Regions from separate parts of the Chromobacterium sp. ATCC 53434 genome, predicted to be linked through region 2. Evidence: predicted binding sites of a transcription regulator. Region 2 holds the regulator's gene; the other holds the start of a gene.

Region 1 (15,240 bases), 1.7 Mb from region 2:
TGGTTGTTGCCGAGCTGATCGGCCACCTTGGCGGTCAGCAATTCTCCCACCATCAGCGACGGCATCTTGCCCGGCTGGGTGAGCGCCTCCAGCAGCTTGACGCCGTCTATCGCGGTTCGAAGCTGGGGGAGGCTCTGCGCCGATCCTTGCGTGGACGCGGCGATGGCATTGGGCAACGACGGAATCATGAAGTCGGACTATTACGGTAAAGGGAAACGATCAATTCGGCCTCGCTGCGGGAAATGCCGCAACGCGACGCCACCTCCGAGGCGGTCAGCCCCTGGCGTATCATCTCGATGGCCTGATTGTACGGGCTGAGACCTGGCTCGCCGTGCGCCTGATGCTCGAAGCGGGACTGCAGCCGGGCGATGTCGCGCTGCAAGGCGCTGATCTGCTGCTGCTGCTGATCCAGATAGAGCGCCGTCAGACTGTCGCGCTTGCCCTCCAGCCGACGCATCCTGCCGAACAGGTAGACGCCGGCCGCCGCCAGAGCGAGCCACAGCACAGCCATCAGGTAAGGGAAGAAGGCGCCGGACATGGAGAATTCCCCTCGGGTGAGCATCCGCATTGACTTTAAGTGTATGGCGAAACACGGCGCAACCCAAGTTGAAACCCTGCGTTCCGGCCGCGGCCCGGCGGGCGCCGGGCGGCGGCCGCCGAACGCTCATTTATACTCGCGATTCAGCTTCGAGCTTTGGCTCAGGGCGCGCAACTCGCCCTTCACCTGCTCGGCCCAGCCGGCTATCCGCTGCTGGATCTGTCCGCGCAAGGCCAGCACGCGCCGCAGCGTCTCGCGCTGCGGCTCGCTCAAGCGCTGACGCTCTCCGGCCTCCAGCCGCCTCAGCAACTGCTGGGTATAGCCTTCGTGGCGGCGGTACAGCTCGATGAAGCTGGACCGCTCCTGCTTGTGCGCGGCCTCCAGCAACTGCGTCGCCAGCGGTTCCAGCGCATCTATCAATTCGGCCAACCCGGCCGTCGTCATCGCAAATTGCCGCTCCATATACGCGCTCAAGCTCCCGGCTGCGCACCCGCAGCTTCCTGCTTGGCGGCATTGCCCTTGTCCACCTGCTGCCAGGCCGGCAGGATGGTCTCCAGCAGCGTCCGCACTTCGGCCAGGATTTCCTTGTCGTTCTTCAGGCTGGCCTTGGCCAGCCGCAACTTCATGTAGATGTAGAGATCGTTCAGATTGACGGCCGCCTCGGAGGCCATGTCCAAATCCAGCGAAACCCGCAGGCCCTCCAGGATATCGACCGTCTTGGAAATCATCCGCGCCTTCTCGTCGAAACGACCGGCGTCGATGGCCAGACTCGCCGAATTCAAGGCCTTGACCGCGCCCTCGTACAGCATGACGACGATGCCAACCGGGCTGGCGCCGTAAACCGCAGTCTTCAGGGCATCGTTGGAGTACGCCTGATTGAACTGCTTGAGCATTCGTGAATTCAGCATGGGTCACTTTCTCGAACCGTCGGGCGGCACACGCCGCCCGGCGTCCGATTCTACTTGGAAATCATATTGAACAGGCTGTTGGAGCCGGACTGCATCTGCGCCAGCGTCTTGTTCAGCGCGGTATATTGCTGAATCAGCTGGGTCTGTTTGGAGTCCAATCGCGCCTGCAGCGAACTTTGCAGCTGGGTTTCGGTATTGACGCGGCTCTTGATCGAAGCCTTGCTGGTTTCGATCACGCCGTTGGGCCCCAGCATCGAGTTGATCTCCTGGTTGAAACGTTGGGCGAAACCGGTATTGGCCGGGTTGCCGAACAGATTGCTCACCGCCTGCTTGTCCCGCTTCAGCGCGTCGTTGAACGCGGTCTGATCCAGCTTCAACGTGCCGTCCTTCTGCAGCGAGATGCCCGCCTGCGACAGGAAGGCCACAGAATTGACCGGATCGGCGCCGGGAATGCCGGTCGCCAGCACCTGTTGCAGCCGGCTCTGGATGTCCAGCACCGACGCGTTGCCCTTCATCGTGCCGCTGCGCGCGTCCTTGACGTCGCTGATCACCTGGTTGTAGGCGTCGACGAAGGCTTGCAGGCCCTTGCCGATGCCGACATTGTCCGGCGCCAGCGTCACCGTGAAGCTGCCCGTCTTGTACAGGTCCAGCTCGACGCCCGGCACCGCGCTGGTGATCTTGTTGCTGCCGGCGGAGATCGCGACGCCGTTCACCGTCAGGCTGGCGTTCTTCGCCTTCTGCGACTCCTGAACGCCGGTGGCGCTCTGCGACAGGCCGGCCAGCGTCGATCCGGCGGTATCGGAATCGCTTCCGCCGCCAGTGATGGTGAACTGGTTGTCGGTGCCCGATTCGCTGGAGGCGAGCACCAGCTTGTACTGGCTGCCGTTCTGGACCACGGACGCGTTCAGACCGACGCCGGCGCTGTTGATCTTGTCGTTGATCGTCTGCAGCGTCACTTGGTCGCCCGGCTTGTCGCGCAGTTTGACAGTCTGCGTCTTGCCGTTGATCTGGAAGGTCAACTGGTCGGGCGCGCCGCTGATCACAGCCTTCGGATCGGTGATGTTCTGGCCGCCGACCTGGTCGAACACCAGCTGCCGGTTGGTGGCGAGGTTGCCGACCGAAACCTGGAAGGTGCCCGAATTACCGCCGCTGCTGGTCGAGACGCCGGCCATCGACGTATCGCTGACCGAAGCCTTGAACACCTGCAAGAAGCGCCCGGACGCCAGCGAGGTCATCGCCGTCTGCAAGGCCGACAACGACGAACTGAGCTTGCCGACCGTACTGAGCTGCGTGTTGTACTGGTCGGAGCGCTTCATGCTGGCGCTGAGCGGTTGTCTTTCAATCATCATCAGCTGGCTGACGATGCCCTGTACATCCAATGCACCCACGGAACTGGTAATGGCTGTCATGTTATCCCCATGTTTCTAGCCGCATCGGGACAATCAGATCAGGCTTTGTCCTTCAGCAGGAGTCCCTTGAAGTCGCCGATCGCCTTCGCGATGCGTAACGCCTCCTCGGACGGAATCTGGCGGATCACCTTGTTGTTGTCCTTGTCGACGACCTTGACCACGGTGGACCCGGTGTCCTTGTCGACGGAAAACTGCAAGGAGCTGTTGTTCAGTTCCTCCGCCATACTGTTGAGCTGGTTGACCGAGTCCTGCAACTGCTTGGGATCGGTTTGCTGCTTTTGCTGCGCATCGGCAGATGACTGTTGCTGCTGGCTCTGCCCAGCCGCGGCGACAGCCTGGCTCGAATCGGCCAATACCGGCTGATTCGGGTCATTAGAAGGCGCTTGCGCCAATTCAACCAGCTGCTGACGAGGCACAGGAGCGGCTGCAGCGGTTGTTGCTGGCGACAAAATGGAAGGGATTTGCATGATCACGCTCCTAATGGCTACAGCTCCGGCTGCCCAACCGGAGCTGCAGACTGGCTATACCATCAGTTTACACCTATTGCAGCAGCGTCAAGGCTGCTTGAGGCAGAGTATTGGCCTGTTTCAGAATCGACGCGCCGGCCTGTTGCAGAATCTGGTTCTTAGTCAGGTTAGCCGTTTCCGAAGCAAAGTCCACATCCACGATCCGGCTATTGGCCGCAGTCAGGTTTTGCACGTAGTTTTGCAGGTTGGCGACTACGGCGTCAAACCGGTTCTGCACCGAACCCCAGGTCGAACGCACCGTGGAGATTTCCGCGATGTCGGCATCGAGCGACGACAGGATGGCCGAGGCGCCGGACTGGGAGGTGATGTTGATCGTACCGGTCGCGGTCAGCGCCGAGTTGTAGCTACACAGCGTGCCGGCGGAGGTCATGTCCACCGACGAAATCGAAACCTGGTTGCTGCTGGCGCCGGACGAACCGACCTGGAAAGTCAGCACCGCGCTACCCGACAACAGCTGGGTGCCGTTGAACTGGGTGGTCTGCACGATACGCGAGATTTCCTGGGTCAGCTGGTCCACTTCGTTCTGCAGCTGCGAACGGTTAGTGTTGCTGACGGAGGCGTTGGCGGACTGCACCGCGATTTCACGGATACGCTGCAGGTTGTTCGCGATCTGACCCAGCGCGCCTTCAGCGGTCTGCCCGACGGAGATACCGTCGTTGGCGTTACTGATCGCCTGGTTGTTACCGCGGATGGCCGAGGTCAGGGTCTGCGAAATGGCCAGACCGGCAGCATCGTCCTTGGCGCTGTTCACGCGCAGGCCGGAAGACAGACGGGCCAGCGATTGGGACAGCGACATCTGCGAATTGTTCAGGTTCAGCTGCGCTTGCAGCGACGAAATATTGGTATTGACGGTAATGGCCATGATGACTCTCCTGATACTCAGTGTGGGCAAAGAGGCTTGCTTACACTGCATATCGGCCGGCACATTCCGAACTTTACGGCGAAAACGTGAATTTTCACATTTTCTTTCGCCACTCCTTGCGCGCTACGCCTCAGCCCATCGTCGTCTCCATCGTCAAAACCGTTGCTCCGCCTGGCCCGGCGCCGCCGTCTACGGCGGCGGCCGGGCCGCTTGCCAGAATTATTGCAGCAGGGTCAGCGCCGACTGCGGCAGCGAGTTCGCCTGCTTCAGGATCGAGCTGCCGGCCTGTTGCAGAATCTGGTTCTTGGTCAGGTTGGCGGTTTCCGACGCGAAGTCGACATCCATGATGCGGCTGTTGGCGGCGGTCAGGTTGGAGGTGTAGTTCTGCAAGTTCGACACCACCGCGTCGAAGCGGTTCTGCACCGCGCCGAAGGTCGAGCGCACATTGGAGATCTGCGAGATGTCGGCGTCCAGCGAGGACAGGATGCCGGAGGCGCCGCCCTGGGTGGTGACGTCGATGGTCTTGGTCGCGGTCAGCGCCGAGTTGTACGACTTCAGCGTGCTGCCGGAAGTCAGGTCGGTGGAGGACACCGAAACCTGGTTGTCGGTGGAGCCGGACGAACCGACCTGGAAAGTCAGCGTCGCGCCGCCGGACAGCAGCTTGGTGCCGTTGAACTCGGTGGTCTGGACGATACGCGAGATTTCCTGGGTCAGCTGGTCGACTTCGTTCTGCAGCTGCGAGCGGTTGTTGTTGCTGACCGAGCCGTTCGACGCCTGCACCGCGATTTCGCGGATGCGCTGCAGGTTGTTGGCGATCTGGCCCAGCGCGCCTTCGGCCGTCTGACCGACGGAGATGCCGTCGTTGGCGTTCTTGATCGCCTGGTTGTTGCCGCGGATGGCCGAAGTCAGGGTCTGGGAAATCGCCAGGCCGGCGGCGTCGTCCTTGGCGCTGTTGACGCGCAGGCCGGAGGACAGGCGTTGCAGCGATTGGCTCAGCGAGTTGCTGGAGCCGTTCAGGTTGATCTGGGCCTGCAACGAGGCCAGGTTGGTATTGACGGTGATTGCCATTTCATTCCCCTTATCGGCCCAGAGGACCATCGAAAGTTCTTGCCTGTTGACAGCAAGATCGGCCGCGGCCGGGGAATACTTATGAAAATGGCACTATTACCAAAAATCCGCGCCAAATCAGCGCGAATTGAACGAAAACGGCCCCCGAAGGGGCCGTGAGCGGGCGTTTGCGCGGCTTAGCCGTGCAAAACGCGGAACCAGTCCTCGTAATGGTCCTCCAGCCAGTAATCGCGGTCGAACCAGGCCCTCAGCGCGTCGCCCTCCTTCTCCAGCGCGTCCAGATCGTTGACTCGGGCGCGTATCGCCTCTATCCAGGCATCGGCCCGGTTCGGCACGCGGCATACCGGCGCGTCGTTGGTCTGGTACGGGTAGATGTCGGTGCACACCACCGGCCAGCCCAGCACGCCGTATTCCAGCAGCCGCAGATTGCTCTTGGCCTCGTTGAACGGGTTGAGCTCCAGCGGCGCCACCGCCAGGTCCAGATTCAGGCTGGCCACCTTGGCGGCGTACTCGTCGAACCGCACCGCGTGGTGCATTTCCTTCACATACGGCCGGAATTGCGGCAGGCACATGCCCATGAACACCCAGTCCACCTCCTTGTAGGTGGCCAGGATCACCTCGTGTATCAGCTCCAGGTCGCCGCGGTGCTGGCCGGCGCCGACCCAGCCGACGCGCGGCTTGTCGCCGGCGCGCCGCTGCGACTTCAGGCCGCTCCAGATGCTTCGACGCAGCCGGTTCGGCGCGATCACCACCTCGCCGACCATCTTCTCGATGAAGTCGGCCAGAGGCTGCGTCGACACCACGGCGGCGTCGCACAGCTTCAGCACGCGGCGCAGCCGCTGCTTGGCGTCCGGATAGTGCCGCGACCAGTGGTCGTACAAGCTGCTCTTCTCCGGCACGCCGCCGACCAGGTCGTCGAGGCCGAACACGATGCGCAGGTCGGGCAGGTAGCGGCGGTAGGCCGCGACGGTCTCGTAGATGTAATCGCTGATGCCGGTGTGCAGCAGCACGGTGTCCGGCGCCTGGCGCGCCAGCTCGACCACGGTCGCGATGCCGGCCGACGGCTGGTGGATCTCGCCGTCCAGCTTGCCCTTTTCCTGCAGCATCGACAGCGGCTGGCTCAGCCGGTACTCGCCGCTGCCGCCCGGCACCGGGATGCCGAGCACCCGCTTGCGTCCGGGCAGCTTGGCGTCCCAGGCGACCAGGCGGTCGGACTCTATCGTCACCCGCCGCGTGCGCAGCGACAGATGGCGGTTGAAGCCGGGGTCGTTGGCGATCACCGGCAGCCAGCGCTCCAGCATCACCTCCATCTCTTCCCGCTCGCGCACCGCCGCCTTCAGCGCCGGCCGCGGGTCGGTGGTCACCCGGCCTATGCTCTTGGCGTGGTGGTGGTAAAGCACGACGAAGGGGTTGTAGACGTTGCGCAGGCCGCCCGCCTGTATCTTCAGGCAGAAATCGACATCGTTGAAGCAGACCTGGAGCGCTTCCTCGTCCATGCCACCGACCGCGTCGTAGATCTGCTTCTCCACCAGCAGGCAGGCGGCGGTGACCGCCGAGTAGTTCTGCATCGTCAAGCTGCGGTTCAGATAGCCGGCGTACAGATAGTCCAGGCTCTCGAACACGTGGTCGGCCACCGAATACATGCCGCCGGGCATGCCCAGCACGATGCCGGCATGCTGCACCTGGCCGATCTCCGGATACAGCAGGCGGGCGCCGACGGCGCCGACGCCGGGTTGCTGCGCCGTCGCCAGCATCCGCTCCAGCCAGTGCGGGAACACCACCTCGGTGTCGTTGTTCAGCAGCAGCAGATACTCGCCGCGCGCCGCGCGGGCGCCGATATTGCACTGGGCCGAGAAATTGAACGGCGCGTCGTAGCTGAGCACCTGCACCCGGCCCGGATAGCTGGCCTGGACCTGCTCGTAGTATTCGAAGGTTTCCGGGTCCTCGGAGGCGTTGTCGACGATCAGCACCTCGAAATTCTGGTAGCCGGTGATGCCGAACAGGCTGTTCAGGCAAGGCGCCAGGCACTCCAGCTTGTCCTTGTTCGGGATGATCACCGACACCAGCGGCGAAGCCAGCAGCTGGTACTGGTAGCAGAAGGTGCCGGGCACCAGGCCGTCGAGCAGCGTCACCGGCAGGCCGCAGCGGGCGATATGGCTCTCCAGCGCCACCCGGCGCGAGGCGTTGCCGAGGCTGTCGGTCTTGGGATCGACCCAGGGCAGGGACACCAGCATGTCGTCGATGTGGCCGATCGCGCCGCGGTCTCCGGCCTCGTAGACGCGCAGCAGCGCGTCGTAGCAATGGGCGCGCGGATACGGCTGGATGCCGCCTATCTTGGCCAGCGTCTCCCGGCTGAAGGCCACCGCGTAGCTGACGTAGTCCATCGAGCGCAGGTATTCCGGCGAGAAGTCGGGCAGGAAGGCCGGACGGAAGCGCCTGCCCATCGGCGAGACCACGTCGTGGTCGCAATAGATGGCGCCGTATTCCGGATGTGCATGGATTTCCTCGCCCAGCCGCGCCAGCGCGTTAGGCTGCAGCCGCGCGCCGGCCGGCAGCAGCATCACCCAGTCGGACGGCACGTCGGCGATGATGCCGTTGACCACCGTGGCGACCTGGGAGTCGTCGTCCATGCTGTCCAGCTGCACCCAGCCGAGCTGCGGGCTGCTGCTGAATACCGGATCCGGTTCCGAGGCGTCGGAAATCACGATCAGCCGCCAGTTCCGATACAGCAGGTCCTCCATCGCGGTGAAGCTCTCCGACAACCGCGCCAGCTTGGCTGACGGCGCCAGCAGGATCAGGTTGAACAGCGGCACCTGCTTCCAGGCCAGCATCATCCGCTCGGCCAGCTGCTCGGCGTGCACCTCGCGCAGCTGATGGCGCCTCACCCACTTGCGATAGGCCTTGGAGCCGTCGATGTCGTTCTCGCCCAGCGTGTACGGGATGATAGGGCCGGGCTCGGTCAGCGGCTGCGGCCGCAGCGCCGCCGGCAGCAGCTTGGCGTATTCGGCCAGCAGATCGCCGATGTGCCGCTCCAGCAGCCTATGGTCCAGCACATGGCGCCGCGCCTTCTCGGCCTGGCTGGCCCGCAGCTCGGGATCGTCGATCAGCTTGCTGATCGCCGTCACCCAGCCGTCCTCGGTGTTTTCCGCCATCACCGCCAGCTCGCTGTCCTTCAGCTCGGCGTACGGCAGCACGTCGGACACCACCGCCGCCGCGCCGACCACCGCGTACTCCAGCCATTTCAGGTCGGACTTGTAATCATTGAAGTCGCTGCGCACCAGCGGGGCGATGCCGATGTCTATCTTCAGCTTGGCCAGCTCGGCCAGGTATTCGTTGTAGGTGACGAATTCCGGCACCTTGCGCACATCCTTGATGCCGACGAAGTCCGGCGGCACATCGCCCCAGAACACGAACTTCACCTGGCCGGCGTACTCGTTGTAGATGCGCTTCAGCGCCGAGGACACCATTTCCACGTCCTTGCCGTGGGTGCTGGTGCCGGCGAAGCCTATGGTGATCTGGCCGCTGTGCGGCAGCGGCTCCACCAAGCGCTCTTTCGCCAGCTGGTTCGGAAACACGAATATCTTGTCGTTGTACGGCCTGACCTTGTCGGCCAGCACATCGGTCGACACGGTGACCAGCGAGCATTTCGGCAGCAGCCACTCTATGCCGTCGAAGGCCGGCCAGCACAGATCGTACATCACGTGCTGTTCCGACACGTTCAGCAGCCAGTCATCCAGCTCGTAGACGATGGGCTTGCCGGACTCGACTATCATTTCCAGCACCGGCCGGAACTCTGGATACGGGAACAGCCGCTGCACGACGAACATGTCCATCGCGTCGACAAACTCGCGATCGTCCTTGAACGGGTAGACGGCCTCGAAACTGAACTCGGCCTGGTTGCGGAACAGATAGGCGTCCACCACCGGCGACATCAGGCCAAGCGGATCGCCCAGCCTGAGCTTGTAGCAGGCGGCGTCCTGCAGGTCGCGGGTCAGCACCCCTATGCGCGGCTTGCGAGTTTCTTGTGGTTCCACATTGTTTTCCTGAGAGTTCATGGCTGCGGCTCGCTGGGTCATGAATGAATCGAAGCCGCTGCGCGCGAGTCGGCGGCGCAGCGGCCAATAGAGCGGGTGTAGCGGACGGCGGCGGCCTGCGGGCTTGTCGCCGGCGGGGGGCCGTCCTCAATTCCGTAAGCGTACAACAGAAAGCCCGCCGCCATGACGGCGCCGATATTATTAACCGAATTTTCTGCCCGGTCCGGCGAGCGGGCGCGCGCCGGACCGGCGGCTCAGGCCTGCGCCGCCATCGGCAGCGGATATTCGTCGGCCGGCGGCTGCAGAACCTCGCCCAACAGGCCGTAGTCGGCGGCGGACCAGTCGTCGGGATTGACGCCCTCCAGGCCGAAAATCCAGGCCCAGCGCCCCCAGAACGGATTTTTCACCGACTCGAGATAGCTGTCGTGGTGCTGAGCGGCCAACTCCGGCTTGCCGGTCTCCCGATAGCACACCGCCAGATAGTAATGGGCCAGCGCGTGATCGCTCTTCAGGCGCAGCACGTTTTTCAAACCGCGTTCGGCCCAGGCGTAATTGCCGCAGCGTATGTCGTAGTTGTGGACGAAGTTCAGGTCCAAGTTCATGAAGTACTGGTATTCCTGGATGAAGTCGGAGCTGAAGTCCTCGGTGTTGATGACGGCGGTGCGGTAGTCCGAGCCCAGCGCGTTGATCTTGATGTAGCCCTTGTCCCGGGAGATTTCGTGGATCTCGCTGCCGACGATGGGGCTGGCGCAGGCGATGTTGAACCAGTTCGACGCGATCTCGCGCAGATTATGCCGCGCCTCCTCCAGATCGGCCTTGGTTTCGCCCGGCATGCCGATCAGGATATTGGTATTGGTGTAGATGCCGAGATCGCGGCAATCCCTGGCCACCCGCTCGGAGATCTTCATCTTCAGCGGCTTTTTCATCTGCTTCTTCAACACCTTCTCGCTGCCGCTCTCGACCGGCAGCACCAGGTGGCGGACGCCGGCGTCCCAGAAGGCCTCCAGCATCGGACGGTCCAGCGCGTAAAGCGTCAGGCCGTTCTGGTAGACCGAATGCAGATTCAGCGATTTGACGATGTCCAGGATCTTGTACACCCGGTCCGAGTCGGCCATCAGGTGGTCGTCCTGGAAGATCACCGTTTCCGCCTTGTACTTCTCGACCAGGCGGGTGAAGTCCTCCTTCACCCGCGTCAGCGAATGGTAGCGCATCGAACGGCCGTGGGTCCGGTGCGAGGCGCAAAAGGTGCACAGGAACGGGCAGCCGCGCGAGGTCATCACGTGGAAACCGCGGGTCTTGTCCAGATTATGGTAGGAGGCGACGACCTGGTTGATCTCGTGCTTGTCGATATCGCACAGGTCGTAATCGAAGAACGGAATCTCGTCCAGATCGTCGATGAAGTCGTGCTTGGGCGCGAACAGCATCTCGCCCATCACCTTGGCGCGCGTGATCCAGGTGTCGGAGGTTTCCAGGAAGGCGCGCGGGTCCTCGGCCTGCAGCAGGTGCAGCATCGGCTTCTCGCCCTCGCCGAAGCACAGGCCGTCGAAGAAGGTGCAGCCCATTTCGCGGTAGATCTGCTCATAGCTGTTGGTCGGGATATTGCCGCCGCCTATCACCAGACTATTTGGCCAAACCTCGCGCGCCATCCGCCCACAGTCCATGAAGTTGGCGAAGGACGGACTGAACAGCGAGGAAATGCCGACGAAGTCGGGCTGGAAATCCCGGATCTGCTCGAAGAAATGCCGGCACAGCGCCTCGAAGCAGTCGAAGGGCACCGCGTCCAGCGCGTTGACCTCGGCGTTGAAGTCGATCAGCTTGACGTCCAGCGGCAGGAATTTCTTCAGATAGGCCGAGATCGACAACGGTCCCAGCGGCAGGTCGGTGCGCGGGATGTTGTAGACCTTGCCATCGCTCTTGGCCAGCTGCACATTGTAGAACTCGGGCTTGGTGAACGAATCCCAGGAAATATGCATCGGTACGACAAACAGCACTTTCTTCATTCATCCCTCCCCGATCAACGACCAGCCCAGCGCCTTCGGGCCGTCCGCGATCCGCAATCGTTTGAATACCAGAATAAAGTCTGCGTCTACTGCCCGCCGGCGGTCTGTTAGAGCCTGTTTACGATCTTTTGCGGCATCGGCGGTTTTCTGCCGGATGCAGGGCGCGGAAAACGGCCCGCCGCAGTGTCGTTCACTGCCAGGGACGTTTGACAAAGCCATGCGCCGGCAGAACACCGCCCCGAAGGGCAGCCCAGCCAGCAGGCCATCTGCCGCGTTGTCAGGCTAGGCCTTGGAATCACCAAGGCCTACGCCCTCCGCCTTGCATCTGGCCTGCTGGCTGGGCTGCGCTGCTCGGAAAAAGATCGTAAACAGGCTCTTAGCGACACCCGCCCGCGCGGCGCCCCGTCAGGAACGCCGCGCCGTCTACCACATTATCGGCCAAACACCTCCTGCCATAAGGGCAAGCGTTGGCTGAGCATGCAATTTTCCCTGACCCAGGCACGCAGCGCGTCGCCTTCGCGGCCCGTCGCGTCCAGATCTCCGGCCCGCGCCATCAGCGCCTGGCCCCAGCTGGCCATATCGTTGTCGACCAGCGCCACCGGCGCCTGCGAGCCGCGCACGGCGTCGAGCGCGGTGCAGATCACCGGCACGCCGATCGCGCCGTATTCGAACACCCGCAGCGGACTCGCCGTCTGATTGCCGAAATGGACGGCCTTGGGCATCACCGCCAGATCAAGGCACAGACTAGCCAGTTTGATCGGATAGCGCTCGCCGTCCAGGTCGAACGGATGGTATTCCTCCAGATACGGCTGGATCGCCTCCGGACAATCGCCGAGCACCACCCATTCGATCTCGCCGGCGGTGGCCAGGATCAGTCCGGACAACAACAGCAGATCGCCGGCTTCCTGCCGCGACCCGACCCAGCCGACCCTGGGCTTCTTGCCTATGCGCCGCAAGGCCGTCAGATTGTCCCAGCGCGCGTCGTCGAGCGCGTCCGGCACCAGGCGGACGTCGGCCGCGAACGGCGCGACGAGTTCGCGCAAGGGTTCGGTCGGCACGACGATTCGGTCGGCCTCGCGGGCCAACGCCCGCAGCTGGGCCGTCATGTAAGCCGGGCTGACGCCGTCACCGGCGTCCAGCGCGTCCAGCATCAGCACCGACAGGATGTCGGGCCGCCGTTGGCGGTGCCGCCGCTGCCAGGCCAGGAAGGCCGGGTCGAAACGCACCGCCTGCACCAGCACGTCGGGCGCGAGCCGCTCGAGCTCGCCGATGCCGGGCAGGCGTTCGCCGGACGGCAGCAGCGTGCCCAGACACTGGCCGTCGTCGATCAGCCGCGTCAACGGCGCCCGCAGCCGCGCGGCGCCGACGTCGGACGCCGGCAGCGCCAGAATCCGGCTGCGCTCGTGGAAGCTGCCGTCCCATTCGGCCGAGAACACGTTCTCGATCTCGAAAGCCCGGCGACTGTCGAGGCTGAGATGGCGGTTATGGGCCGCGTCGTGCGACAGCTGGCCGTACCAGCGCGGGTACAGCGCCTGATCGTCGAAACCGTCCGCGTCGCCGGCCCCGGCGCCCTGGTGCCGCAGCGCCGAGGCGAACGGCGTCCAGACCAGCAGGCCGCCGGCCGCCCGGATCTTCAGGCTCAGGTCGACGGCGGCGCTCAGCGAACCGGCCAGCCCGGCGTCGATGCCGCCGACCTGCCGATACAGCTCGGCCGGCAGCAACAGGTAGTCGAGCAGCACGGCGCCCGGATTGTGTTCGACCAGCTGCCGGCCCAGATGGCCGGCCGCCGACGCGTCGGCGTCGTCGAAGACCGAGCCGGCGCCGTCGTCGGCGCCCAGCAGCAGCGGTCCGCGCCAGATCGCCTTGCCGTCCGGCCGCAGCAAGCGCGGCGCGACCGCGCCGACCCCGGCGCGCGACGCCAGACCCAGCAAGGTCTGCAGCCAGTCCGATCCGACGATTTCAACGCGACTGTCCAGCAGTAGCAGATAGTCGCCGCTGGCCGCCTCCGCGCCCAGCTGGTAACGGCCCGGCAGGCTCAATGCCGGGTCGCAGCGCAGCAGCCGCGTCCCGGCTGGCAACTCCACCTCCTCCGACGCCACCGCCAGTATCTCGACGACGGCGTCGCCGCCGTCGGCCAGCAAGGCCGCGATGCAGGGCGCCAGGCAGACGCCGTCATCGGCATCGACGACAACGACGGACACCTTGGCGTCCATCGCCGCCGGATAGCGGACGCGATGGCTGCCGGCGACCGGTCCCGGCGCGATCTCGGCGTCGCAGCGCTGGCGCGCCAGATGCGCGGCCAGCGCCTGGCCGCGGGCGGCGTCGTCCAGCGACGGCGCGCCGGCCGGCAGGTGCGCCAGCACGTCGGCGACATGGCCGACGACGCCGGCGCCATAGGCGTCGTGCAAGCGCCACACCGCGTCGTAGCCGTCGGCGCCGGGCGCCTCGGCGAAGGCGCCCGTCTCCTGCAGCGCGTCGCGTTTGAACCAGATCGCCGGGCCGATGTAGTCGGCGCCGCGCAGATGATCGAGATTGAAGTCCGGCTTGAACGCCGGCCGGCTGCGCTTGCCGTCCGGCCCCAGCGTATCGCAGTCGCTGTAGATGGCCAGCCACTCAGGGTGCAGCGCGGCGTAGTCGCCCAGCGACAACAGCGCGTGCCCCGCGAGCTCGGCGCCGGCCGGCAGGATGCCGATCCAGTCGCAGGGCAGCGCGCCAAGCACGGCGGCGTAGGCCTGCGTCAGCTGGCCGGGATCGCTCGCGTCGTCGATACGCAGCCAGCCCAGCGTGTCCGACCCCATGAAGGCCGCGCTCGGCGCGTCGAAATCGGCGACGAAGATCAGCTGCCACTGCTTGTACAGCTGCTGCGTCAGCGCGTTGATCGACTTCACCGCCAGTGGCTGCTGGTCCGCGCTCAGCGGCATCAGGATGATGAAGTGCGGCTGCCCGCCCCAGCCGCGCACCATCCGCTCGGCGTGGATCTGCGCATGGAAGGGCTTCAGCTCGTGGCGGCTGGTCCAGACGTCGTAGGCGGCCTGCACCGGATCGACCGGCGCCTCCGGCGGCCGCAGCGACGGGAAGACGATCTCGTTCGGCCCGTTCTGCGGCAGCTTCTGCGATGCGGCGATGAAGCCTTCCAGCTGTTGCAGCAGCTCGAGCTGGTACTGGTGATAGACCTGCTGGTAATCCTGCGTTTTCGCCAGCGCGGCGGCGATGGCGTCCGGCTCGTCGACGAAGCTGACGCCCGGCAGCGCCAGCGCCTTCATGTCGCCGGCCCGCTCCTCCGGCTTCTTGGTGAACTGGGTTTCCTTGATCACCACCGGGCAGCCGCACAGCAGCGCCTCCGAGATGATCGCCGAATTGGCGAAGGTGTACAGCACCTTGCCCTCCCGCAGCAGCGCCGCCAGCGCCTCGTGGCTTTCCGGCCAGTCGTAGGTGATGACGGTGGCGTCGTGGAACAGCTCGGGGAAATCTTGCTGCGCCTGTTTGTAGCGCCCCGGATAAATCAGCGTCCGATGGCGCTTGCCGTCGTCCGGATTGTCGTCGTTATTGAAGATCGCCGTGTCTATCGACGGGATGAAGATATAGGACGGGTCCGGGTATTTGGCGAAGTCGACGTAGTCGTGCTGCCAGAACACCAGCATGTCCGATGCCGGATAGTCCTTCGGGCCGCCGAGCAGGCCGGGGTGGTTCAGAATGTAGCGCACCACCGCCCCGCCGTTCAGCGGATTGCCGTGCACCACTTCCGGATAGACGACGATGGGCGATCGCTTGCTCGCCTTGTGGCGGTCGACGATGTCCTGGGTCAGATAGGGGGTGCGCAGCGCGGGATGGGTTTCCGGAGAGAAGACATAGGCCTCTTCCCCCAGCTTGTTCAGGTAGTGGCACAGCAGGTGC
Region 2 (15,240 bases):
GCAGGCGGCGCTGATCGGTGTCCAGCTGGGTGGTCAGATTGTCCTTCTGGATGTTGAAGCTGAGGTAACTGATGATAGAGGCAGGGATCAACAGGCCGAGTATCACGGCGATGAGAAACACGTCCCTAAGATTCAGGCCAGTGCTGGCAGTGGATTTTTCGTCTGCTTGTTGAGCCATGTCGCGCTAGTTCTTTGCTTCGCCGAAGTTCTGGGATCGGGCACCGGGGGTTGAATTCGTTCGTGCAATCAGCAGTATACACCGGCCTCGTCCGGCTTTTGGCCCGAATATTCACCAGTCATCCGTTGTCGTCATTTTCAAGCGTATGGCCGGCATATTGATAGTCGATATTAAGGAATGGAAGCAGCTCATTGCCTTGCCTATCGGCTGGGCCTAAAATCCACGACACTTTTTGACAACGGATTCAGGATTCTCAACCATGCCGCAGTCGCGTTATGAAAAGATTATCTCCGCCCGCTGGATCATCACCGTGGAAACTGACGGCGAGATCCTGGAGAACCACGCGGTAGCCATCAAGGACGGCCGCATCGCGGCCATCCTGCCGGCCGCCGACGCCGCCGGCCTGGACGCCGACGAGCGGCTGGAACTGCCCGACCACGTGCTGATGCCGGGCCTGGTCAACCTGCACGGCCACTCGGCGATGACGCTGCTGCGCGGCCTGGCCGACGACAAGGCGTTGATGGACTGGCTGCAGAACCATATCTGGCCGGCCGAAGGCAAACATGTTCGCGACGACTTCGTGTTCGACGGCGCGCTGCTGGCGATGGGCGAGATGATCCGCGGCGGCACCACCACGATCAACGACATGTATTTCTACAACGCCGCGATGGCGCGCGCCGGCCTGGCTTCCGGCATGCGCACCTTCGTCGGCTGTTCGATCCTGGAATTCCCGACCAATTACGCCAGCAACGCCGACGACTACATCGCCAAGAGCATGGCCGAGCGCAACCAGTTCCTCGGCGAGGACCTCGTCACCTTCACGCTGGCGCCGCACGCGCCGTACACCGTGTCCGACGACACCTTCCGCAAGGTGGTGACGCTGGCCGAGCAGGAGGACATGCTGATCCACTGCCACATCCACGAAACGGCCGAGGAAGTGGCAAACAGCGTCAAGGAACACGGCCAGCGTCCGCTGGCCCGCCTGCAGCAGCTGGGCCTGTTGTCGCCGCGGCTGGTGGCGGCGCACATGGTGCATCTGAACGACGCCGAGATCGAGCTGGCCGCCAAATACGGCGTGTCCACCGCCCACAACCCGGCATCGAACATGAAGCTGGCCTCCGGCATCGCGCCGATCGGCAAGATGCTGGCGGCCGGCATCGCGGTCGGCATCGGCACCGACGGCGCCGCGTCCAACAACAAGCTGGACATGCTGGCCGAGACCCGGCTGGCCGCGCTGCTGGCCAAGGTCGGCTCGCTGGACCCGACCACCGTGCCCGCCGCCGCCGCCATCCGCATGGCGACGCTGAACGGCGCCCGCGCGCTGGGCATCGACGACAAGACCGGCTCGGTCAAGCAAGGCAAGGACGCCGACCTGATCGCCATCGACCTGTCGGCGCTGGAAACCGCCCCGGCCTTCGACCCGATCTCGCACGTGGTGTACGCCGCCGGCCGCGAGCAGGTCAGCCACGTCTGGGTCAAGGGCCGCACGCTGATGGCCGGACGCAAGCTGGCCACGCTGGACGAAGGCAATCTGAAGGCCCGCGCCGACGACTGGCGCAACCGCATCCTGGCAAAGTGAGCGCATGAGCAATAACGTAGACGAACTCGAAATCGACAAATTCAGCCAGCTGGCGCACAAGTGGTGGGACAAGGACAGCGAATTCAAGCCGCTGCACGAGATCAACCCGCTGCGGCTGGACTTCGTCGACCGCCACGCGGCCATCGCCGGCAAGAAAGTGCTGGACGTCGGCTGCGGCGGCGGCATCCTGGCCGAGAGCATGGCGCTCAGGGGCGCCCAGGTGACCGGCATAGACCTGGCGAAAAAATCGCTGAAGGTGGCGCAGCTGCACTGTCTGGAAAGCGGCGTCGCCGTCGACTACCGCTGCGTGGCGGTCGAGGACCTGGCGGCGGAAGTGCCGGCCAGCTTCGACGTGGTCACCTGCATGGAGATGCTGGAGCACGTGCCCGACCCGCAAAGCGTGGTGCGCGCCTGCGCCACGCTGGTCAAGCCAGGCGGCTGGGTGTTCTTCTCGACGCTGAACCGCAACGCCAAGGCCTATCTGCTGGCGGTGGTCGGCGCCGAATACGTGCTCAATATGCTGCCGCGCGGCACCCATGAGTACGCGCGTTTCCTGAAGCCGTCGGAGCTGAGCCGGATGGCGCGCCACGCCGGCCTTGGCCTGCAGACGCTGAGCGGCATGGGTTACAACCCGCTGACGCGCATCTACTCGCTGAACGACGACACCGACGTCAATTACCTGATGGCCACCCGCCTGCCGGCGGCCTGATCCCGTCCCGACTCTCCCCAGGCCCGGCTTGCCGGGCCTTTTGCTTGCGCGGGCGCCAGCAGGCCGGCAATTTTGCTGCGGCCCGCGTCCGTTTGCGCGCAGACCATGGCAAACAGCAGAAAACGCTCATACTCCTGGTCAACACAACATCAAAACATGCGTTTTAATCATCTGATTGATATGATGACAGCCCTTTGCACGGGCTTTCGCATGAAGATGCGGGCGGCGGCATGGCAGTGCCCACGCCCGAATCGCGACCTGCTCCACTGGATACAAACCGGCTGCCTAACAGAATACTGCCGGACAATCCAGCACAAACATGCCGTACAATACTTACCAGAACGATAACATCAGCTTTAGCTTTCCGGAGATGACTTCAATGACTTTCAAGGCCAACGACCTCTTGACCGAGCAGATCGCCCAGTATCTGGGCAGACAGATCATTCAGGGCGAGATGAAGCCGGGCGAGCGCATACAGGAATTGCGCATCGCCGCCGAGCTGGAGGTCAGCCGCGGTTCCGTGCGCGAGGCCTTGCTGATCCTGCAACGGCGCCACCTGGTGGACATTTTCCCGCGCCGCGGCGCGGTGGTCGCCAGCATAGGCGCGCGCGACGTGCGCGACTTCTTCGAAATGTGGTTCCTGCTGCTGGACCGCGTCGTGCAGAACCTGGCCGCCGGCTGGCAGAACGACGATCTGGCGCGCTTCATCGACCTGATGGCGCAGTTGGAGGAAGACAATCGCCGCGACGATCTGCAGGCCTTCTACGAACACGGCATCGAATTCCTGTCGGCGCTGTACCGCCACGCCGACAACCGCTATCTGACCGACACGCTGCACGACATGCTGCCGCTGACCCAGCGCTGCCTGTACGCGATCCTGCGCGCCGGCAAGAGCCAGATGGAACACACCTGTCATTTCCTGGAAAGCCTGCTGAAGACGCTGATCGCGCGCGACACCGTCCGGCTGAAGCAGATGATCGCCGAATTCGGCCGCGATTACAGCGAGCTGGCGCAAAGCGCCGCCGAGACGCTGGAAGGCCGGCCCTGAGAGCCGCCCCCTTCAAGGTGTCTTGATTGCGGTGCGTCGCCCAGCGGTGCGTCGCCCAGTGCGTCGCGCGTCGCTCAGGTGCGTCGCCCAGCGGTGCATCGCCCAACGGTGCGTCGCCCCTGCGGGGTGACGCACCCTACCAATAAAAAGGCTGCCCGAGGGCAGCCTTTTTGCTTGGACGCCGCCGCGATCAGCGGCGGTAGTCGACGAAGGCGTAGGCCAGACCGGCGGCGCTGACCGCCGGCTGCCGCGACTCTTCGCGCCACTCGTCGGCGGCGAAGACCGGGAAATGGGCGTCGCCGTCGTAATCGCGGCCGATCTCGGTCAGGCACAGCCGGTCGGCGATCGCTATCGCCTGGCGATACAATTCGGCGCCGCCGATCAGGCAGACCTCGTCGACGTCGCCGGCCAGCGCCATCGCCTGTTCCCAGCGAGTGCGCCACCTCGGCGCCGTCGGCGCGCCAGTCGGCCTGCCGCGTCACGACGATATTGCGCCGTCCAGGCAGCGGCCGGCCTATCGAATCCCAGGTCTTGCGGCCCATGATCACCGGCTTGCCCAAGGTGGCGGCCTTGAAATGCTTCAAGTCCTCCGGCAGATGCCAGGGCAATTGATTGTCGACGCCTATCGTCCGATTGGCGGCCATCGCCGCCACCAGCGTCAGCATCGGTTTCTTCGCCTCGCTCATACCGCCACCTGCGCCTTGATGTGCGGATGCGGATCGTAGTCTTCCAGCGCGAAGTCGTCGAAAGTGAACGCGAACAGGTCCTTGACGTCCGGATTCAGCCGCATCGTCGGCAGCGGGCGCGGTTCGCGCGCCAGTTGCAGCCGCGCCTGCTCCAGATGGTTGCTGTACAGGTGGGCGTCGCCCAGCGTGTGGACGAAATCGCCCGGCTTGAGGCCGCATACCTGGGCCACCATCATCGTCAGCAGCGCGTAGCTGGCGATGTTGAACGGCACGCCGAGGAAGATGTCGGCCGAGCGCTGGTACAGCTGGCAGGACAGCCGGCCATCGGCGACGTAGAACTGGAACAGGCTGTGGCACGGCGGCAGGGCCATCTGGTCCACCAGGGCCGGATTCCACGCCGACACGATCAGCCGGCGCGAGTCCGGATTCTTGCGGATCATGTCCAAGAGCTGGCCGATCTGGTCGATGTGGCGGCCGTCCGGCGCCGGCCAGCTGCGCCACTGGTAGCCGTAGACCGGGCCGAGCTCGCCGTTTTCATCGGCCCACTCGTTCCAGATCGATACGCCGTTTTCCTTCAGATAGCGGATATTCGTATCGCCGGACAGGAACCACAGCAATTCGTGAATGATGGATTTGAGGTGCAGTTTCTTGGTCGTGACCAGCGGGAAACCGTCGGCCAGATTGAAGCGCATCTGGTAGCCGAACACCGAGCGGGTGCCGGTGCCGGTCCGGTCGGCCTTGTCGTGGCCATGTTCCAGCACATGGCTCATCAGGTCGAGGTACTGTTGCATGTGGGCGATTCCGTCAATAATCAGATCTATTGTAACGCCTGCGGCCGCGCCGCGCGAGGCGGAACGCTGGTCGAAACCGGCCGCGATACGCTACCATTCAGTTTAAAATCAAGACAAAAGCATTATTAAAGCGAGCCCATGGCAGAAGATTCCGACCTCGAACGCACCGAACCCGCGTCAGCCAAACGGCTGTCGATGGCGCGGGAAGACGGCAACATTCCCCGATCGAAGGAGTTGTCGACGTTCGCCGTCACCATGGCCGGGGTATCGCTGCTGATGGTGCTGGGCGGCAAGATGGGCCGCTTTCTCGGCGACACCATGCGCCAGGTGCTGACCTTCGACCAGACTACGGTGCAGACCACCGAGCCGGCGCTGCTGCGGATGAAGGAAAGCCTGTTCGGCGCGCTGTGGCAGCTGGCGCCGTTCTTCGGCGGGCTGGCGCTGGTCGCGCTGCTGACGCCGATGCTGGTTGGCGGCTGGAACTTGACGACCAAGGCGCTGGAACCGAACTTCGGCAAGCTCAACCCGCTGCCGGGCATCAAGCGGCTGTTCTCGCTGAACGCCGCCACCGAGGGCCTGAAGGCGATACTGAAGAGCGTGCTGATAGGCGGCATCGCCACCTGGTACATCTGGAAGGAGCGCGGCGACATCATCGGTCTGTTGGCGATGCCGCTGGAGTCCGGCATCCTGAAGATGACCGACCTGATGATACGCACCTTCTTCATCGTCACCTCGGCGATGCTGCTGCTGGTGGCGATAGACGTGCCCTACCAGCTGTGGAGCTACTACAAGAAGCTGCGGATGACCAAGGAAGAGGTCAAGCAGGAATACAAGGAAGCGGAAGGCTCGCCGGAAGTGAAGGGCCGCATCCGCCAGATGCAGCGCGAGGCGGCGCGCAAACGGATGATGCAGGAAGTGCCGAAGGCCAATGTGATCGTCACCAACCCGACCCACTTCGCGGTGGCGCTGAAATACGACGAAGGGATGCGCGCGCCGCAGGTGGTGGCCAAGGGCTCGCTGAAGCTGGCCGAACGCATCATCGACACCGGCAAGGACAGTCACGTGCCGGTGATGCGCTCACCCAGCTTCGCGCGGGCGCTGTACTTCAATGCCGAACTGGGCGAGGATATCCCGGCGCAGCTGTACGCGGCGGCGGCGCAGGTGCTGGCCTACGTGTTCCAGTTGCAGCAGTACCAGGCTGTGGGCGGCGTGGCTCCGGTGTTCCCGGACCAGCTGGAAGTGCCGGCCGAGCTTGACCCGTACAGCAAACGTCCGCAAGATTCGGCGCCTGAAGAAAGCCTCTAAGCCAGCATGGACTCCATCCTCCAAATTCTAAAGGGACTGAAGATCTCCCAGCTCGCCGGGCCGCTGCTCATCATCCTGATCCTGGCGATGATGGTGCTGCCGCTGCCGCCGGTGCTGCTGGACATCTTCTTCACCTTCAACATCGCGGTATCGGTGATCGTGCTGCTGGTGGGGATCAACGTCCGCAAGCCGCTGGACTTCTCGTCCTTCCCGTCGGTGCTGCTGATCACCACGCTGCTGCGATTGTCGCTGAACGTCGCCTCCAGCCGGGTGGTGCTGCTGGAAGGCCATACCGGCCCCGACGCCGCCGGCAAGGTGATCGAATCGTTCTCCCACTTCCTGGTCGGCGGCAATGTCGCCATCGGCATCGTGGTGTTCATCATCATCACCATCATCAACTTCATGGTGATCACCAAGGGCGCCGGCCGGATCGCCGAAGTGTCGGCCCGCTTCACGCTGGACGCGATGCCCGGCAAGCAGATGGCGATCGACGCCGACCTGAACGCCGGCCTGATCGGCGAAGACGAGGCCCGCCGCCGCCGTTCGACCATCGCCGAGGAAGCCAACTTCTTCGGCGCGATGGACGGTGCGTCCAAATTCGTCCGCGGCGACGCGATGGCCGGCATCCTGATCATTCTGATCAACATCATCGGCGGCCTGATCGTCGGCGTGGTCCAGCACGATCTGCCGGTCGGCCAGGCCGGCGAGACCTACACGCTGCTGACCATAGGCGACGGCCTGGTCGCCCAGATTCCGGCGCTGATCATCTCGACCGCCGCCGGTATCGTGGTGTCGCGTGTCGGCACCGATCAGGACATGTCGGAGCAGTTCCTGACCCAGCTGTTCACCAAGCCGCAGGTGCTGTACATCACCTCGGCGGTAATCGGCACGATAGGCCTGATTCCGAACATGCCCCACCTGTCCTTCCTGCTGATCGCCGGCACGCTGCTGCTGTTGGCGCGCACAATGGAGCAGCGCCGCCAGCGCCTGCTGCGGCAGGAGTTGCAGGCGGCCCAGCCGCCGGCTCCGCCGGAGCAGCAGGGCGCCGAGGTCAGCTGGAGCGATGTGCAGCACGTCGACCAGCTGGGCATGGAGGTCGGCTACCGGCTGATCCCGCTGGTGGACCGCACCCAGGACGGCGAGCTGCTGCGGCGCATCCGCGGCATCCGCAAGAAGATCGCCCAGGATCTCGGCTTCCTGGTGCCGCCGGTCCACATCCGCGACAATCTGGAAATCAAGCCCAACGCCTACCGCATCCTGCTGAAGGGGGTGGAGCTGGGCAAGGGCGAGGCCTATATCGGCCAGTTCCTGGCGATCAATCCCGGCCGCGTCAGCCGCGAGATCGCCGGCAACGCCACCACCGACCCGGCTTTCGGCCTGCCGGCGGTGTGGATAGACGCCGGCAAGCGCGAAGAAGCGCAAAGCCTGGGCTATACCGTGGTGGATGCCAGCACCGTGGTGGCCACCCATATCTCCAATCTGCTGCAGACCCATTCGGCCGAACTGTTGGGCCGCGAAGAGGTCCAGGCATTGATCGACCATCAGGCCAAGGAGTCGCCGAAGCTGATCGAGGATCTGGTGCCCAAGGTGGTGCCGCTGGGCACCTTGCAGAAAGTGCTGCAGCAATTGTTGTCCGAGGGCATACACATCCGCGACTTCCGCACCATAGTCGAGACGCTGGCCGACCACATCCCGCAGAACCAGGACGTGGACGAACTGACCGGCGCGGTGCGCACCGCGCTGTCGCGGGTCATCGTGCAGCAGTTGTTCCCCGGCGAGGCGGAACTGCCGCTGATGACGCTGGAGCCGCAGCTGGAAAACGTGCTGATGCAGGCGGTGCAGTCGAAGGCCGGCGGCGGGCTGGAACCGGGTCTGGCGGAAAATCTGCTGTCCAGCGCGGCACAACAGACCGAGCAAGTGGAGATTCAGGGGTACAATCCGGTGCTGCTGACGGCGCCGGGACTACGGCCTTTGCTGGCGCGCTTCCTGCGCCGGGCATTGCCGCAGCTGCGTGTGATTTCGCATAATGAGATTCCAGACAATAAATCCATTCGTATAATTGCGGTAATCGGCGGTGGCAAGGGCTAATCGACAATGGTGGTAAAAAAGTTCTTCGGGAAGACCACTCGAGACGCGCTGCGGCAAGTTCGCGAAGAACTGGGAGCCGACGCCCTCATCTTGTCCAACCGCCCCACCATGGGGGGCGGCGTGGAGATCATGGCCGTGGCCGACGCCGACGTCGCCAATCTGGCCAGCACGCTGTCCACCGCCAGCAGCAAGCATCCGCCGCGCAACGCGCCGCCGGTGGTCAGCCGGCCGCAGCAGCCGGCGCCGATTCCGCCCAACGGCAGCGCCGTCAACCGCGCCATCGCCCGCACCTACGCGATGCCGGTCGAGCCGCTGGAAAGCCCGGCGCCGCCCAGGCTGGACGCCGCGCAGCCGCGAATGGAACCGTCGTACGCCCCGCCGCCGCAAGCGGCGCCCGCAGCCAGCGTGCAGGCGCCGGCGCGCCAGGTGGCGCCGCCGGTGGCCCAGCCGCAAGCTCGCGCCGCCGCCATCCAGCCTCCCAGCCGCCCCGCCCAGCCCGTCGTCGCCCAAGCCAACGGCGAGGAGCCCGAGCAGATGGCGCAGGAACTGAAGCTGATAGGCGACGACGAGATCAAGCTGCTCCGCAGCCTGCTGCAAAGCCAGTTGGCCAGCTTCGCCTGGTCCGACATGGAGGGCAAGGCGCCTAACCGCATCGAGCTGTTCAAGCATCTGCTGGCGATGGGTTTTTCCGCCCAGCTGATCCGTCAGCTGATCGAGAAGATGCCGGCGCAGTACCAGGCCGACGTCGCGGTGAAATGGGCCCGCTCGGCGCTGGCCCACAATCTGAAATGCGCCGACGCCGACCGCGAGGTGATGGACCGCGGCGGCATCTTCGCGCTGGTCGGCCCGACCGGCGTCGGCAAGACCACCACCGTCGCCAAGCTGGCGGCGCGCGCGACGATGCGCTTCGGCGCCCAGCACGTGGCGCTGATCACCACCGACAGCTACCGGATCGGCGCGCAGGACCAGCTGCGCATCTACGGCAAGATACTCGGCGTGCCGGTGTTCTCGATCCAGAACGAGGGCGATCTGCAACTGACGCTGGCCGACCTGTCCAACCGCCACATCGTCTTCATCGACACGGTCGGCATGGGACAGCGCGACGCCCGGGTGCTGGCGCAGATCGACATGCTGCGCACCGCCGGCCGGCCGATCGAGCGCTTGCTGCTGCTGGCCGCCAACACCGATGGCCACACGCTGGAAGACGTCGTGCGGCGCTACCGCGGCGACGGCCTGGCCGGCTGCGTCCTGTCCAAGATAGACGAGGCGGTGGCGCAGGGTCCCAGCCTGGACGTGATCATCCGCAACCGGCTGAAGCTCTATTACGTCACCAACGGCCAGCGCGTGCCGGAAGACCTGCACGCCGCCAACGCCGCCTTCCTGGTAGACCGCGCGATGCGCGCGCAGCAGATCGGCTCGCCGTTCGCGCTGCAGGCCGAGGAGCTGCCCATCATGCAGGCGGCGCAGGCGGGATGGCTGTAAGCGTCATGCAGGACCAGGCCGCCAGTCTCCGCATGCTCGCCGCGCAGCAGAAGCGCGCGCCGAGCTTCGCTTTCATCGGCTCCGAACACGCCGGCACCAGCACGGTGGCGACCGAGTTGGCGCTGGGCCTGGCCTACGCCGGGCTGCGGCCCTTGCTGGTGGACTGCTGTCTGGGCCAGGTGCAGACCCGGCGGCTGGGCGTGCCGTCGACGGCGACGCTGGAAGGCCAGATGATAGGCGCCGGCGGCCTGGACGACATGCTGATCGCTTCGAGACAGGGCGTGCAGTTGATCAATCTCTATGCGCAACCGGAGCAACGTGCCTTATTCTCCACACAGCTGTGGCTGCGGCTGGGCAGCGAATTCGGCGCGCTGGAGCGCGACGCCTCGGCGCTGCTGATCGACGCGCCCGATCCGGCGCGCGATCCGATACCGGCCAGCGTGGCCGACAATCTGATCTTGGTATTAACACCGGCAGCCGACTCGCTGACCACGGCCTACGCTAATATCAAGCGCCTCTCCAGCCTGTACGGCCGGCAGCGCTTCAATGTGCTGATCAACCGCGCGCGCCATCTAGACGAGGCGCGCGAGCTGTTCACCCGGCTGTCGGCGGTGGTGGGGGAGTTTCTGACGGTGTCGCTGCGCTGGGTGGGCTTCGTGCCGCAGGACAGCACGGTGCGCCGCAGCCAGACGCTGCACCGGCCGCTGATGGAAGCCTTTCCGGACAGCGAGGCGGCGGCGGCGTTCTCGCAGCTGGCCGCGGTGCTGTTGCACTGGGACGCGCCGGAAACCGCGCGCGACAGTACCGGATACATGGATTTGCTGATTGCCGCCTCGCGCGACTGGGCCGAGGCAGATGGAGCCAAACCGTTATGACCTTGCCGTCGTTCCGCCGATCGGGCTACGCCAACACGGCCCCCAGCGTCGAGATAGACGTGGAGGCCCACACGCCGCTGGTGCGCAAGCTGGCCAGCATCATGATCGCCCGGCTGCCGGCCTCGGTGGAGCTGGGCGACCTGATACAGGTCGGCATGATCGGCCTGATCGAGGCCGCGCGCCAGTTCGACCCGGCGCAGGGCGTGCAATTCGAAACCTTCGCCAGCCAGCGCATACGCGGCGCGATGCTGGACGAACTGCGGCGCGAGGACTGGCTGCCGCGCCAGGCGCGCCGCAACTCGCGCCAGATCGAGGAAGCGATCTGCCGGCTGGAGCAGCGGCTGGGCCGCTCGCCGCTGGAATCGGAAATCGCCGCCGAGCTGAACCTGGAGCTGGAGCAGTACCAGGACATGCTCGGCGATTGCAAGGGCACCACGCTGCTGCACTTCGAGGATTTCGGCAGCGACGACGAAAACAGCCACAATCCGGTGGCCAACATCGCCGACGACGATTCGCCCGATCCGCTGGCCTCGCTGGCCGACGATGATTTCCGCCAGCAGCTGATCAGCGCGATCAAGTTCCTGCCGGAACGCGACCAGCTGGTGATGGCGCTGTATTACGAACAGGAACTGAATCTGAAGGAAATCGGCGCGGTGCTCGGCGTCACCGAATCCCGCGTCTGCCAGCTGCACAGCCAGGCCATCGCCCGGCTGCGCGCGAAACTGAAGGACTGGCTGTAATCAAACGCCCGTCCCGGATGACGGCGGGCTTCAGACCAGATCGATAACGGAAACATTGTGGACAAGATCAGTTTAATCGCCATCGTGCTCGGCGTGACCGCCATCGTCGCCGGCCAGGCCATCGAGGGGGGCAATATCGGTTCGCTGCTGCAGCTGACCGCCTTCATGATCGTCATCGGCGGCACCACCAGCGCCGTGATGCTGCAAAGCACGCCGAAGCAGTTCATGGCCGGCCTGCGCATGCTGCGCTGGATTTTCCGCCCGCCCAACTTCGACCACGAGAAGATGATCCGCGAAGTGATCAACTGGAGCCAGACCTCGCGCAAGGGCGGCCTGCTGGCGCTGGAAGGCATGATCGCGATGCAGCGCGACCCGTTCACCAAGAAGGGGCTGCAGATGCTGGTCGACGGCACCGAGCCGGACACGCTGCGCGCGGTGATGGATGTGGAAATCAGCATGTTCGAGCACGCCCGCAAGCAGGCGGCGCGGATCTGGGAGTCGGCCGGCGGCTATGCGCCGACGATGGGCATCCTGGGCGCGGTGCTGGGCCTGATCCACGTGATGGAGAACCTGTCCGACCCGTCCAAGCTGGGCGGCGGCATCGCGGTGGCCTTCGTCGCCACCATTTACGGCGTCGGCTCGGCCAACCTGTTTTTCCTGCCTATGGCCAACAAGCTTAAGCACCTGGTGGCGTCGGAGCTGGCGATGAAGGAGCTGGTCGTCGAGGGCATCGTCGCCATCGCCAGCGGAGAGAACCCGCGCATCATCGAGAGCCGCCTGCGCGGCTTCCTGGCGATGCATGAGTAGGCCCCGCGCCGATCACCGCCGGACTTGAAAAAAGGCAAGCATCGCTTGCCTTTTTTCATGCTGGCCGCCAAAAGCGCTCACAATGGCCGCAACGCCCTGCCCGGCTTGCGCAACTCGCTCTCCAGCAGCTTGTAGTAGTCGAGATCGAAGGCCGGCTCGCCCTCCAGCTCGCCGCCGTTGCGGCGGCTACCCAGATAGCACCAGCGGTCGAACAGGTGCTCGACCACGTCGCCGCACACCTCGTCACGCTCCGCCACCGCCACCGCGCCCTCGAACGGCCACGGCTTGACCCTGAGCCGCTGCAGCGCCGTTTGCAGACGGCGGTTGTGGCTGTCGGCGCCCTCGTCGCCGACGCAGGCGCCGCGGCAGCGGCCGATGCGGTAGGCGGCGCACGGCGCGCCCTTGCGGCTGGTGACCTGCTCGACGCCGAGCACCGCCTGACACAGGCCCTGGGCCAGCGCGATCTGGGCCAGGGCCTTGCGCGCCTCGCGCGCGTGGCGGAACAGGCCGTACAGATCGGCGGTGCGGCTGAAGTCTATGGTCTGCGCCGCCACCGACAGCGGCCGCACGAAGCCGTCGTCGCCCGGCGACAATTGCAGCGTGCACACCTCGCCCATCATGCGCGCGCGCGGATTGTGCAGCGGTTGCAGGCGGCGCAGCCACTGCAGCTCCAGCAGATGGGCGCCGAACTCGCCAAGGCTCTCGCGCCATTCCAGCCGCGCCACCGCCTCGTCTATCCGCGCCTCGTGGCTCTTCTGTCCCGGCTTGCGCTCGGCGAAGTGGGCCAGCGCCTTGCGGTACAGATTGGGCGCGCGGCCGACATAGAGCGCGCCGCCGTCGACGCCGAACAAGGCGTAGACGCCGGCGGAGTCCGGCATGTCCTCGATCTGCTGCTGCAAATCGGCCGGCAGGCTGGACAGCTCGGCCGGCTGGGCCAGCAGCTGGGCCGCCTCGTGCGCGATCCGATCCTGCCCCAGCTCGGCGCCGGCGACCTCCAGGAAGCGATGCACGGCCTCGGCGTCGGCCAGCGCCCGATGACGCTCCGGCATCTCGATGCCATGCCGCTCGATCAGGCTGTCCAGGCTGTGCTTGAAATGCTGCGGATACAGCCGGCGCGACAGCTTGACGGTGCACAGCGTGCGCGCCTGGAAGCGCAGGCCGTAGCGACGGAATTCGTTTTTCAGGAAGCCGTAGTCGAAACGGGCGTTGTGCGCCAGCAGCAGCCGGCCCTGCAAACGCGCCAGCAGCTCGGCGGCCAGTGCCGAGAACGGCGGCGCGGCCGCCACCATCTCGTTGCTGATGCCGGTCATGTTCTCGATGAACGGCGGTATCGGCTGGCCGGGATTGACCAGCCAGGACAGGCGTTCGACCCGGTCCCCGTCTATCAGCACCAGGCCGACTTCGGTGATGCGGTCGCGGCTGATGTTGCCGCCGGTGGTTTCCAGGTCGACGATGGCGCAGGGCTGTGCAAACAGTTTATTCAATCTCGATTCGCTCTCGCTGATCAGGGGCCGCGACGTCTTATGCCATCATGTTGGCCGGCCGCGACAGGGACAGCGGGCCAGTTTACCGGCTTTGCAAAAAAAAGCCTACGAGGTGTTGACAGTCAAAAACCCCCTCTGTATTATCCGACCTCTCGCAAGACACAACGTCTCGCGAAACAGCGCACCCGTAGCTCAGTTGGATAGAGTATCTGGCTACGAACCAGAGGGTCGGGCGTTCGAATCGCTCCGGGTGCGCCAGGCATGTCCCTATAGTTTAGCGGTTAGAACACCGCCCTTTCACGGCGGTAGCCGGGGTTCGATTCCCCGTGGGGACGCCAACAATACGCACCCGTAGCTCAGTTGGATAGAGTATCTGGCTACGAACCAGAGGGTCGGGCGTTCGAATCGCTCCGGGTGCGCCAAGCTGTCCCTATAGTTTAGCGGTTAGAACACCGCCCTTTCACGGCGGTAGCCGGGGTTCGATTCCCCGTGGGGACGCCAGGATTCAAGAAAAAGCCCAGCATGCAGATGCCGGGCTTTTTCGCATTTCCCCTTGGCAAAAAGGCCGCCCGCAGGCGGCCCGCCTCCTCAGCCCCGCAAGGCCAGTACCGGTCTCAGCCTCAACGCCGTCAACAGGTGGCGCCACACCGCCAGCACGGCCACCAGCACGCACAACAGCAGCGACAGCAGCAAGGTCCAGCCGCCTATCGGCGCGCGCTCGACGAAGTCGGCCAGATACTGGCGAATGTACAGCCAGGCCGGCAACAAGCCGATCGCCGCGCCGACCAGCAAGACCAGCAGGAACTCGCGGCCGATCAGCCTGACGATCGCGCCGCCGTCGGCGCCGTGCAGCTTGCGCAGCACCACTTCGCGCGTCATCCGCTGCACCGAGTAGGCCGACAGCACATAGATGCCGAAACCGGCGATCAGGATGGAGACGCCGGCCGCCGCGGCCAGCAGCTGCGCCAGCTTGATGTCGCCGCTATAACGCTGGTTCAGCTGGTAACGCGCGCTTTTGATCTCCAGCGGATAATCGGGAAAATAGCGCGGCCACAGGCGGCCGATGCCGGCGCGCAGCGTCGCCTCGTCGCCGCCGAAGCGCAGCGACACGATATTGGTCGAACTGTGTCCAAGCTGGTAGAGCCAGGATCTCGGCCGCTCCCGCGCGCTCTGCAGCTTGACGTCCGACACCACGCCCAGCACCGGCATCGCCTTGCCGGACTCGTTGCGCAGGCTCCGCCCCACCGCCTGCTGCGGCGTGGCGAATCCGAGTTCGCGCGCCGCCGCCGCGCTCAACACCCAACCGTCCCCGGCCTGGTCGGCGCCGTTCGCGCAGCCGGCAAGCAGGCGTCCCGCCAACAGCTTGACGCCGTAGGTCTGCAGATAATCGCAGCCGACCAGCCTGATCTCCAGATTGACCGAGCCCTGGTCCGCCCGCTTGAACGTGCTCATCCGCATCATGCCGTCC

Evidence for each region. The regulator FliA, encoded in region 2, starts transcription of late flagellar genes. The targets are predictions, from matches to a motif close to GCTAAAGNTNNNNNNNNNNCNGCCGATAAT.
Region 1: a site for FliA is predicted at 5,367-5,396, ahead of CXB49_RS01960 (flagellin). Genes of this name have one in related genera too.

Annotation. Positions count from the first base shown of each region.
Region 1 is NZ_CP025429.1:451,588-466,827, reverse strand. It holds gene CXB49_RS01995 (flagellar hook-length control protein FliK) at 1-188, opposite strand, end outside; gene CXB49_RS01990 (DUF2802 domain-containing protein) at 185-538, opposite strand; gene CXB49_RS01985 (hypothetical protein) at 665-1,000, opposite strand; gene fliS (flagellar export chaperone FliS) at 1,009-1,446, opposite strand; gene fliD (flagellar filament capping protein FliD) at 1,497-2,834, opposite strand; gene CXB49_RS01970 (flagellar protein FlaG) at 2,894-3,322, opposite strand; gene CXB49_RS01965 (flagellin) at 3,396-4,244, opposite strand; gene CXB49_RS01960 (flagellin) at 4,464-5,312, opposite strand; gene CXB49_RS01955 (glycosyltransferase) at 5,489-9,346, opposite strand; gene CXB49_RS01950 (radical SAM protein) at 9,601-11,346, opposite strand; gene CXB49_RS01945 (hypothetical protein) at 11,778-15,240, opposite strand, start outside.
Region 2 is NZ_CP025429.1:3,876,199-3,891,438, forward strand. It holds gene CXB49_RS17035 (EAL domain-containing protein) at 1-121, opposite strand, end outside; gene CXB49_RS17040 (TRZ/ATZ family hydrolase) at 438-1,757, shown strand; gene ubiG (bifunctional 2-polyprenyl-6-hydroxyphenol methylase/3-demethylubiquinol 3-O-methyltransferase UbiG) at 1,762-2,466, shown strand; gene CXB49_RS17050 (GntR family transcriptional regulator) at 2,846-3,514, shown strand; partial or broken gene CXB49_RS17055 (dihydrofolate reductase) at 3,705-4,200, opposite strand; gene CXB49_RS17060 (thymidylate synthase) at 4,197-4,991, opposite strand; gene flhB (flagellar biosynthesis protein FlhB) at 5,130-6,296, shown strand; gene flhA (flagellar biosynthesis protein FlhA) at 6,303-8,384, shown strand; gene flhF (flagellar biosynthesis protein FlhF) at 8,391-9,866, shown strand; gene CXB49_RS17080 (flagellar synthesis regulator FleN) at 9,857-10,741, shown strand; gene CXB49_RS17085 (RNA polymerase sigma factor FliA) at 10,738-11,481, shown strand; gene CXB49_RS17090 (flagellar motor protein) at 11,539-12,288, shown strand; gene CXB49_RS17095 (exonuclease domain-containing protein) at 12,366-13,772, opposite strand; tRNA gene CXB49_RS17100 (tRNA-Arg) at 13,954-14,030, shown strand; tRNA gene CXB49_RS17105 (tRNA-Glu) at 14,036-14,110, shown strand; tRNA gene CXB49_RS17110 (tRNA-Arg) at 14,118-14,194, shown strand; tRNA gene CXB49_RS17115 (tRNA-Glu) at 14,199-14,273, shown strand; gene CXB49_RS17120 (ABC transporter permease) at 14,361-15,240, opposite strand, start outside.